3 regions of the Shewanella sp. SW1 genome follow, and region 3 is predicted to be linked to each of the others. Evidence: predicted binding sites of a transcription regulator. Region 3 holds the regulator's gene; each other region holds the start of a gene.
What was found. The regulator sigma-54, encoded in region 3, starts transcription at its own class of promoters, with help from an activator protein. The targets are predictions, from matches to a motif close to GTTGGCACGNNNNTNGNNT.
Positions count from the first base shown of each region.

Region 1 (3,285 bases), on a different contig from region 3:
TGATCGCCAATTCGCAATCATGACGAATATCTGCCTCTCCGACGACGACGCCCATTAGTGAAATGCGATACGCATTAGGTGATAAATCTAAGTTATCGCGAATATGCACCGCGGGCACTAAGAAGCCTAATTCCTGAGACAACTTTTTACGCACGCCTTTAATGCGGCTTAGTAACTCGCCACCTTGGCCCTTGTCTACCAGAGGGATCAAACGATATCCGACCTCAAGACCAATAGTATCAACATGATGTACATCGTCCCAACCCAGCTCTTTAGGCTCTTTATCTTGTCTTTCTATAGGACCTGATTTCACTTGTTCTAGCGCTTTAAGACGTTTGTTTTCATTTCGTTTATAAACAAAATAAGCTGCACCAGCTGTCATAAAGGCAAAGCTTAAAAACGCCATGTGTGGCATACCAGGAACAATACCCATTACAAACAGGACTCCGGCGGCGATACCCAATGACTTATGACTGTCAAACATCTGACTCATCATCATTTGGCCCATATCACCTGACTCATTTTGACGGGTCACCATCAAGGCTGCGGCGATTGACAATAATAGACCAGGGATCTGCGCTACTAAACCATCACCGATAGTCAGTAAGGTATAAATTTCAACCGCTTCAGAGAAACTTAAGCCATGCTGCACAATCCCTATGATGAAACCACCTACGATATTGATCACTAAGATCATTATACCGGCAATCGCATCCCCTTTAACGAATTTGGACGCACCGTCCATCGCACCATAGAAATCGGCTTCACGGGTCACTTCGGCACGGCGTATTCTCGCTTGGTCTTGATTTAAGGTTCCAGCATTTAAGTCAGCATCAATTGCCATTTGCTTACCAGGCATAGCATCCAAGGTGAAGCGGGCGCTAACTTCAGCGATACGACCAGCACCTTTAGTCACCACCGCAAAGTTGATGATAATCAAAATGATAAATACCACTAAACCAACGGCATAGTTACCACCGATAACCACAGAACCGAAGGCCTCAATCACCTTACCCGCGGCATCACCGCCATTATGACCCTCAAGTAAAACCACACGAGTAGAGGCAACGTTCAGCGCAAGACGTAATAACGTCGCCACTAGCAGGACACTTGGGAAAGCAGCAAAATCCAACGGTCTATCAGTATAAATTGCGACTAATAATACGATGAGCGCTAAGGCTATGTTGAATGAAAAGAGTATGTCTAATAGAAATGGAGGGATAGGTAAAACTATCATGGCCAATGCTGCGAGTACGAGTATAGGAGTGCCTATACCTTTAAACGTACTCAAGCGCATTTGTTTTACTTGACCTAAAGTCGCTCTAACATCCATTCATATTTACCTAAACTTTGACGTATGACAGCATGAAAGCAAAAAATACGCCAATAGCGTATTGGTCTGCAATAATATCACGACTTCAAAGAATTTTTAGCTTAGGTCTTAATATTTTAACTCATCGGGAATGGGTTGATTAAGCGGGATTGGGATAGGCTTGCGTCCTCGACCTTTTTGGTACTGGCGCAACTGAAATACATAAGCCAAAATCTGTGCCACGGCGGTAAACAACCCTTCAGGGATTTGTTGATCTAGCTTAGTCGTATGGTATATAGCTCTTGCTAATGGCGGGGCAGAGACGATTGTCACATTATGGGCCCTTGCAATCTCACGAATTTTAAATGCGACATCATCGACACCTTTGGCAACAACGAAAGGCGCGACTGAACGCTGCACGTCATATTTAATTGCTACCGCAAAATGCTCTGGGTTAACAACTATTACATCGGCATTGGGTACTTCGGCCATCATTCGACGTTGAGCCAACTCGCGTTGCATCTGCCGTACTCGCCCTTTGACTTCAGGCTTCCCTTCAGTATCTTTATACTCATCTTTTACTTCTTGTTTGGTCATCTTAAGTTGTTTGTTGTGATTCCAAAGTTGAAATGGCACATCTATGACGACAATAAACAAAATCGAGGAACATAACAGGATAAACATCCAAACCAACAAATCTAATGCATGGTAAACATTACCAGGAAGATGGTCGCTAGACAGCAACATGATGTCATTGAAATAGAAGCTTAATAAAAAATAAGCAGAAAACGCTACTACCGAAAATTTAGCAATGCCTTTGGTGAGTTCAACCAGAGCCTGCACGCCAAACATGCGTTTAAAACCAGCAAGGGGACTCATTTTACTGGCTTTTGGCATCATAGCTTGGGTTGAAAAATTGATCCCACCAAGAGAGACGTTACCGATAAACGCAACAACTACAATCAGCAACATAATTTTAGCCATGGGCCAGGCTATTTCACTCGCAACAACGCCCCACACGTTGAACATTTCATTCGTATCAAAAATTTGCGCCCTATCCATGGTAAATACAATTTCAAACACCCGAGTTAGGCTAATGGCCAAACTTGGGCCTAGCATATAAAACCCACATGCCGCCGAAATCAATACCGCTGCAGTCCCGAGTTCTTTCGAACGTGCAATCTGTCCTTTTTCCCGCGCCTGTTCTAGACGCCTCCCCGTGGGTTCCTCTGTACGTTCGCCACTTGATTCTTCAGCCATGGGCCTCTCCTAATCCCATCATATCAAGCCATCAGCGTTACATTGGAGCGCTAACATATCGCAAAGCAGCACTTGAGCCGTCGACCATACTTCATCGAAGTGTGCCATTACCGGTGTTAGGGTTAACCACAGAATAAACAGTCCACCAATCATAGTGATCGGAAAACCAATAGAGAAAATATTCAATTGCGGCGCGGCGCGGGTCATGACTCCGAAAGACAAGTTAACTAATAACAAGGCGATAATCGCAGATATCGACATAGTGAGTGCCGCACCAAACATATACGACCCCCAATCAGCCAGTGATCGATAACTTGTCAGTGTTAAGCCTTGATTAGAAATTGGCAAAGTTTCAAAGCTTGCCACTAGCATACGGATCATCAAAAGATGGCCGTCCACTGCTAAGAAAATCAATGTCGCCAATAAAAGGAAAAAGTTACCAATAACGGGTGTTTGTTGGCCAGAACCGGGGTCAACCATAGAGGCAAAGCCTAAACTGGTCTGCATACCAATGATCTGTCCAGTGAGCACAAAGACTTGCATTACCATTTGAGTCACAAACCCCATGGCAACGCCAATAATGATTTGCTGCGCCGTGATAAATACTGCGCTTAACGAAAATAAATCCACATTTTGAGTTGGAGGAAGAACGGGTGCTATCGCAAAGGTAATCGCCATCGCCAATAATAAACGCACTCGAGTTGGTGTCGTTG
Region 1 covers NZ_JAKKSG010000012.1:145,681-148,965, forward strand. Annotated here, with positions in the region: gene flhA (flagellar biosynthesis protein FlhA) at 1-1,333, opposite strand, end outside; gene flhB (flagellar biosynthesis protein FlhB) at 1,442-2,572, opposite strand; gene fliR (flagellar biosynthetic protein FliR) at 2,591-3,285, opposite strand, start outside.
Region 1: flhA (flagellar biosynthesis protein FlhA) is a predicted target of sigma-54. The motif match lies at 1,370-1,388, and genes of this name have one in related genera.

Region 2 (3,285 bases), on a different contig from region 3:
CTACGATTACCCACAGTGCATAGCTGCTCAATATAAGGTGGCACTACCGCGGTTTTCTCATGTAGTTTACGTAACACGGTTTGCTCAAGGGATTGATCGCAATTTTCATCGATAAACCCACCAGGTAATCCCCATAAACCTAAAAAAGGATGGTTTGAACGTTGCACTAAGAGTACTTTAAGTTGCTGATCGTGATAGGTAAACAATACGGCATCCACTGTCAGTAGCTGAGCCTTGAAAGCCTTAGGATCGTAATTGGCAAGATATTCCGCTTCAGTCATTGATATTCCCCATCGTTCCAAATCATCAGCTTAACTTAGCATTACATAGCTTCAAACATATTATGTCTTAGCGTCACTAAGTCAATGCTCAGAGGCACAGGATGAGCCACTTTGCCCAAATTTACGCTGATAACGTGGCAACATGGTCTCGTTCCCGAGTAAACCACCTTGGTGGATATACATTACAGGACGAGAGCCACCGCCTTGTAAATATTCCTCAAGCACAATAAAACCTAAGGGATCGTAAAGTAATTCAAACTGCACGCCTGAGGCGCAGACCCGCTGCCACATGGCATAAAATTCAGGATAAAGTTTACCAAAATGATATTTCTTGCCGACATTAACAATCTGTGGATGCTCACTGGTATTCGTATTAAGCAACGAAAATTGCAAGCGCAAATAATCATCGCCACCGACAACGGCACAAGTCACGACGCGAATATCCGTTTGCTGACGGATAAAATGCTGATTTAAAAATAACGCTGTCGTTCCCGTCCCCGAAGGTAAAAACACCGTTAAATCAACCAATCTATTCGCCTTCGCAAACTGTATTATCTCTTGCGCCAATCTATTCACCCCATATTCGGCGTAAGCACAGCGACCACCCTCTGGGATAAAAAGCGCCGTCGGCTCATTCACGAGTACTTGAGCCTCGATATAATCTTGGCAACTCTGTCGCACATCGCCCACTTGCACAGTAGGCTCAGGACTAGCATTAAGATTTGACAAAACGTGAGGTTCAGATTGCGGCTGAGTGCACGCCTGCTTTTGTGCTATTAACACACTTAAATCGATAATATTAGCGCCATTCGCTAAAGCGGCAGCGTAATTGCCCGTAGGATGTTTAACCACTTGACTGGCAATATGATCTACATAAAAATCACATTGCCAGCCTTTCACCTTCGCTAATTTTGACAATGAATACAGTGAGTTAGCCAATGGCGAGCCATGACCTATCACCTTGCTGATGCCTGCAAACTCATGATCTAAAAAATAGCCGAATTTGCGAGCTTTATTGCCACTAAACGCCGGATGCAGTAAATCATCACGTTTTAGGAAAATGTCTCTGCCAGCAAAGGCAAATGTATCGACAGGGGAATTTGCAAACATCAAGCTACTCAAACGATTAAATTCTCTTTTTTTTAAACCAGTTAAGGGAAGGCTAGTGTAACTCCGCCCTTCCTGTTACGCCCTTAAGAAATTATCAATTTGGCGAAAAACTAGTGAAAATGACACATGAATCTCGAATACATATAATTAACCAATTGATTATGAACAATTTAAATAGTTGGCATAGTTATCGCTTAGACATATATTCAATTTATCGAAGCTAACGATAAAGGCTAACAGGGTAAACATAAGGAGTTTTCAATGGCTGTATTACGCTTAATATTCAACATAGCTTGGTTTGTACTCGGCGGATTTGTAATGGGACTCGCTTGGTGGCTCGCAGGTATCCTGTGTTTTATCAGTATCATTGGTATTCCCTTCGGCCGCGCCTGTTTTGTTATCGGCGAAATGACCTTTTGGCCCTTCGGCCAAGAACAAATGAACCGTCGCCACTTAACTGGACGTGAAGACTTGGGCACAGGTGCATTAGGCATGGTAGGAAATATCATTTGGTTCTTACTCTTTGGGATCTGGTTAGCCATAGGGCATTTGGTCCACGCCTTAGCTTGTTTTGTGACGATTATCGGTATTCCCTTTGGGATACAGCATCTCAAGTTAGCTTTACTCAGCCTCACACCGATAGGCCAAACCGTAGTGGCTAAAGCTTAATAAGACAATGCGTTAACTGCGCTATTCACTCTCGATTATTTGGTTTCAAGAGTGGATAGCGCTTTGTCATCCCATACAGTAAATATCGCTTCGTTTAAGGCTATTTCTTCCCCCAATAAATCGTTGCAATCATATTGAGTATTGGCAGGCTCACTATCCGCAGAAAACTGCACTTGCGGCTTAGTCGCCCCCACAATGTCCAACAGATAATGCGCCAGTTTTGCGGGTGCATCTATAGCAGCATCGTGACCACAATACGCGAGTACAATCAAATCGGTGTAAAAATGCCATGCTAACGCCTTACTCGATGCCATACTCACCAGCGCATCACGGTCACCGCAGAGCACAGTTATCGGCACTTCCACAGTCAATGGACATTGGTATTGAAAAGCCGCCCAAAGTTGTCGCCATACATTGCGTAGACTTGGTGTAGTATCGCGGCGAAACTCACTCCACTTGACAATTAACTCTCGGTCTCGCCGATGACGAAAACTGGTTAAACGCACTATAGTCGACTCGATTGGGTGTAAAGCGTTACCCCGAGCCCGCATGAAAAAAGCCTTCAATGCATTCAGCGGGTTAAATCTTTGATACCAAGACGATAAATTCGCCGCACTGCTGTTTAATACAAAAACATGCCTTATCTGCCAAGGTCGCTGGCATGCCATTTCCAGCGCCAGCATACCGCCCATAGACAAGCCGAGGAGATAAATAGTCTCCCCTTCCTGTACCTGCTCATCTAATTGCTGCCACACGGCATGAGCATAATCGGCAATCTTAAGCGGACTTAGTTCATGGGATAACGTCCCATTGCCCGGAAGATCCGGTGTCAGCACTCGCAATCCCTTTTGTCGCAGACGCTGATCGAAACCATTCCAATGGCGCTGATCACGCATTAATCCCCTTAATAACACCCAAGTGGTCATGACTGAGACTCCCGATACCAATAATGCCGTGCGCACTCTGTCAGCTCAGTCAAACGTTCAGGTGTTAACTGCTCTAACGATTGGGCATAGGCCGCTTCCATCATAAATTGCATGAGTACTGTATGCCTGCGTAAAATCCTGTGGTGACGATGTGTTTTTTGTGGATTAAAAAAGCCAGCAAAATTAAATATTTGTCTAGGATTCTTCTTTATCCATGCCCAAGATCCCATCTCTAATGTCAAAGGTAAAAATGGCACCTGAGCAGAAGGATCAGCCACTTGGTGCTGGCGATAGAGATA
Region 2 covers NZ_JAKKSG010000006.1:170,583-173,867, forward strand. Annotated here, with positions in the region: gene L5M71_RS07605 (NUDIX hydrolase) at 1-281, opposite strand, end outside; gene L5M71_RS07610 (pyridoxal-phosphate dependent enzyme) at 363-1,391, opposite strand; gene L5M71_RS07615 (YccF domain-containing protein) at 1,653-2,060, shown strand; gene L5M71_RS07620 (alpha/beta fold hydrolase) at 2,096-2,986, opposite strand; gene L5M71_RS07625 (M14 family zinc carboxypeptidase) at 2,983-3,285, opposite strand, start outside.
Region 2: L5M71_RS07615 (YccF domain-containing protein) is a predicted target of sigma-54. The motif match lies at 1,569-1,587, and genes of this name have one in related genera.

Region 3 (3,285 bases):
TCGGCTCTTCGACAAAGGATGCAAACGGCGGGTTTCGCTGTAACGCTTGAGCAGAATTTTATCGCTGGAGTTAAGGAAGAAGCTCGTTAACTCAGTATCTGGAGGTAGGCTAGCGAGTTGTTTCACTAAGACCTTATCCTGCTCAGGCATGTTACGCACGTCGACACTGATGGCGACGAGATCGTTACTGCCTTTGAGTTGCTCAAGCAAACTGCCAATCAATGGCAAGGGAAGGTTATCGACACAATAATAGCCGAGATCTTCGAGTACCCTAAGGGCGACAGATTTGCCTGAGCCTGAGCGGCCCGACACTATGACCAGTTTCATCCAGTGATTACCTGATAGAGTTCCGTTTCATCATGCGTCTTGCGTAATTGCTTTAATATTTGCTTGTCGCTCAGCTTTTCGGCCATGCAAGACAAGGTACTTAAGTGCTGCTGACATTGGTCTGCAGGCACCAGTAGTGCAAATAAAATATCAACAGGTTGCTTATCGATAGCATCAAATGCTATCGGCTCTTCACACTTAATTAGTATGGCAATGGGCTGATCTATATCGGCTAGTCGACCATGTGGAATGGCGATGCCGTTACCTATACCTGTGCTCCCCATCTTTTCGCGCGCCACTAGGCTTTCGAATATCTCTTGAGATGAGAGGGTCGGGTACTGGGCAGCGACTAAGTCGCTGATGAGTTCCAGTACCTTTTTCTTGCTGCCCGGAGTGGCGCAGGTAGTGCACTCCGGCCGCAGTATGGTACAAAGTTCCATTATTAGTGTTTTGTTAACTTCTCTTTGTGTTTAATAACCTGACGGTCAAGCTTGTCAATCAGGGCGTCTATAGCGGCATACATGTCAGCATGCTCTGAAGTAGCAAAAACTTCACCACCTATGAGGTTTATTCTCGCTTCAGCAATTTGTTGCATTTTCTCAACATTGAGCACAACGTGCACATTATTGATCTGTTCGAAATGGCGTTCAAGTTTTGAAAACTTTTCTTCTACATATGCACGTAACGATTCGGTAATTTCGACATGGTGTCCACTTAGGTTTATTTGCATAGAAACGTCCTCCGATATCCACTGTAGGTTATAAACTTTTACGCTGATTAGAAGGTGGAATAAGCATAGCCTCTCGGTACTTCGCAATGGTTCTGCGGGCTACGTTGATCCCTTGTTCTGCCAGAAGTTGTGCCATCTTGCTATCGCTTAATGGTTTTTTCTGGTTTTCCGCTGCCACCAGTTTCTTTATAAAGGCTCTGATTGCTGTGGATGAGCACTCACCACCATCGTCAGTACCGACGTGGCTAGAGAAGAAGTATTTTAGTTCAAAAAGTCCCTTAGGGGTATGCATGTATTTTTGAGTTGTGACCCGTGAGATGGTGGACTCATGCATTTCTACCGCTTCGGCAATATCGTTAAGCACCATAGGCTTCATGGCTTCTTCACCGTACTCAAAGAAACCTTGCTGATATTGCACTATGCAATTAGCAACTTTAAGCAAAGTGTCGTTACGGCTTTCTAGACTCTTAATAAACCATTTAGCCTCTTGCAGATGGCCGCGAATAAATTGGCTATCGGCTTGGTTTTTTGTGCTGCGTGCCATAGAAGCATAATGTTGATTTACATTGATTTTGGGCATGCAGTCAGGATTAAGCTCAACGACCCAGCGGCCATTTTTCTTCGACACAGACACATCTGGGATAACGTATTCGTCATTATTGGGCGTGATCAACAAACCTGGGCGAGGATTGAGGGTTTGGATGAGTGCTATACCATCCCTTAATTCATCCTCTTTTAATTTAGTCTTACGCATCAATAACCTAAAGTCTCGGGCGGCGATCAGATCTAAATGATCTTTGATCAGCATACGGGCGTTTTCTAGGTTGGGAGTATCAGCGGCGAAATGCGACAGTTGGATCAACAGGCATTCACTTAAATCGCGGGCGGCAACGCCTATGGGATCAAAATGCTGAATACGCTTGAGTACGGCTTCGACTTCGTCAAGCTCAACTTCAGGATTGCCCATGGCTTCGAGAATTTCTTCAGTGCTTTGGGTGAGATAGCCCTGATCGTCGATGGCATCAATAATGGCGGTGGCAATGGCTAAATCGGTTTCAGAAAACGGCGTGAGGTTTTTTTGCCATTCTAAGTGTTCGTACAAACCTTCACTGGTCTCGCCTTGGAAGGGCATATCGTCTTCACGACTGCCGCCGGGGCCTGAGTTTGGGGAGGCGGTAAACACTTCATCCCATGTGGTGTCCATGGGGAGCTCATCGGGCATGGATTCTTTGGTTAGCGACTCTGCCGTGTCTATGGTGGAGCTGTCTTTTTCTGGTGGCAGAGTGCTAGATTCACTGAAATCCGTATCGGATAGCGTTTGGTTTACAGGGGTTTTAGTGGCGTCGAATTGATCCTCTTCCAGCTCGAGAAGGGGATTAGAATCTAATGCTTGCTGGATCTCTTGCTGCAGTTCTAATGACGACAGTTGCAACAGACGTATGGCCTGTTGTAATTGTGGCGTCATGGTTAACTGTTGACCCAGTTTGAGCTGGAGTGACGCTTTCATGTTACCGCTGATCCCTACGTTATTATTGTTGGATGAGGTCGCTTATTATTATCTTGAGTGAAGCCCAATGGCGGTATAAATTGCCTCCATTGGCTTCGCTCGATTAACTATAGCCTGAATTGTTCACCTAAGTACACTGCCCTAACTTGCTGATTGTCTAAGATCTCTGCTGGAGTTCCTTCGGCAATAAGGTTTCCGTGACTCACAATATAAGCATGTTCACATACATCTAATGTCTCGCGGACATTATGGTCTGTGATCAGTACGCCAAGGCCGCGACTTTTGAGTTGTTCGATAATCTTCTTGATGTCGATAACCGAAATAGGATCGACGCCGGCAAACGGTTCATCGAGCAAAATGAACTTAGGATTAGCGGCTAAAGCCCGCGCAATTTCGACGCGGCGACGTTCGCCACCCGACAATGACATGCCTTGGCTGTCACGGATGTGGGTGATATGAAACTCTTCGAGCAGATGTTCTAGTTCTTCTTCTCGTTCTTCGTTTTTAAGTTCTTTACGAGTTTGCAGTACGGCCATGATGTTGTCATGAACAGTTAGCTTACGAAAGATACTGGCTTCTTGCGGTAAGTAACCTATGCCTTTGCGGGCACGCAGATGCATAGGATCTGCGGTTAAATCATCATCGTCGATAAAGATATGTCCCTTATCGCTCTTCACTAGCCCGACAACCATGTAAAATGTCGTGGTTTTACCTGCACCGT
Region 3 covers NZ_JAKKSG010000015.1:131,733-135,017, reverse strand. Annotated here, with positions in the region: gene rapZ (RNase adapter RapZ) at 1-327, opposite strand, end outside; gene ptsN (PTS IIA-like nitrogen regulatory protein PtsN) at 324-767, opposite strand; gene hpf (ribosome hibernation promoting factor) at 770-1,057, opposite strand; gene L5M71_RS14770 (RNA polymerase factor sigma-54) at 1,086-2,564, opposite strand; gene lptB (LPS export ABC transporter ATP-binding protein) at 2,672-3,285, opposite strand, start outside.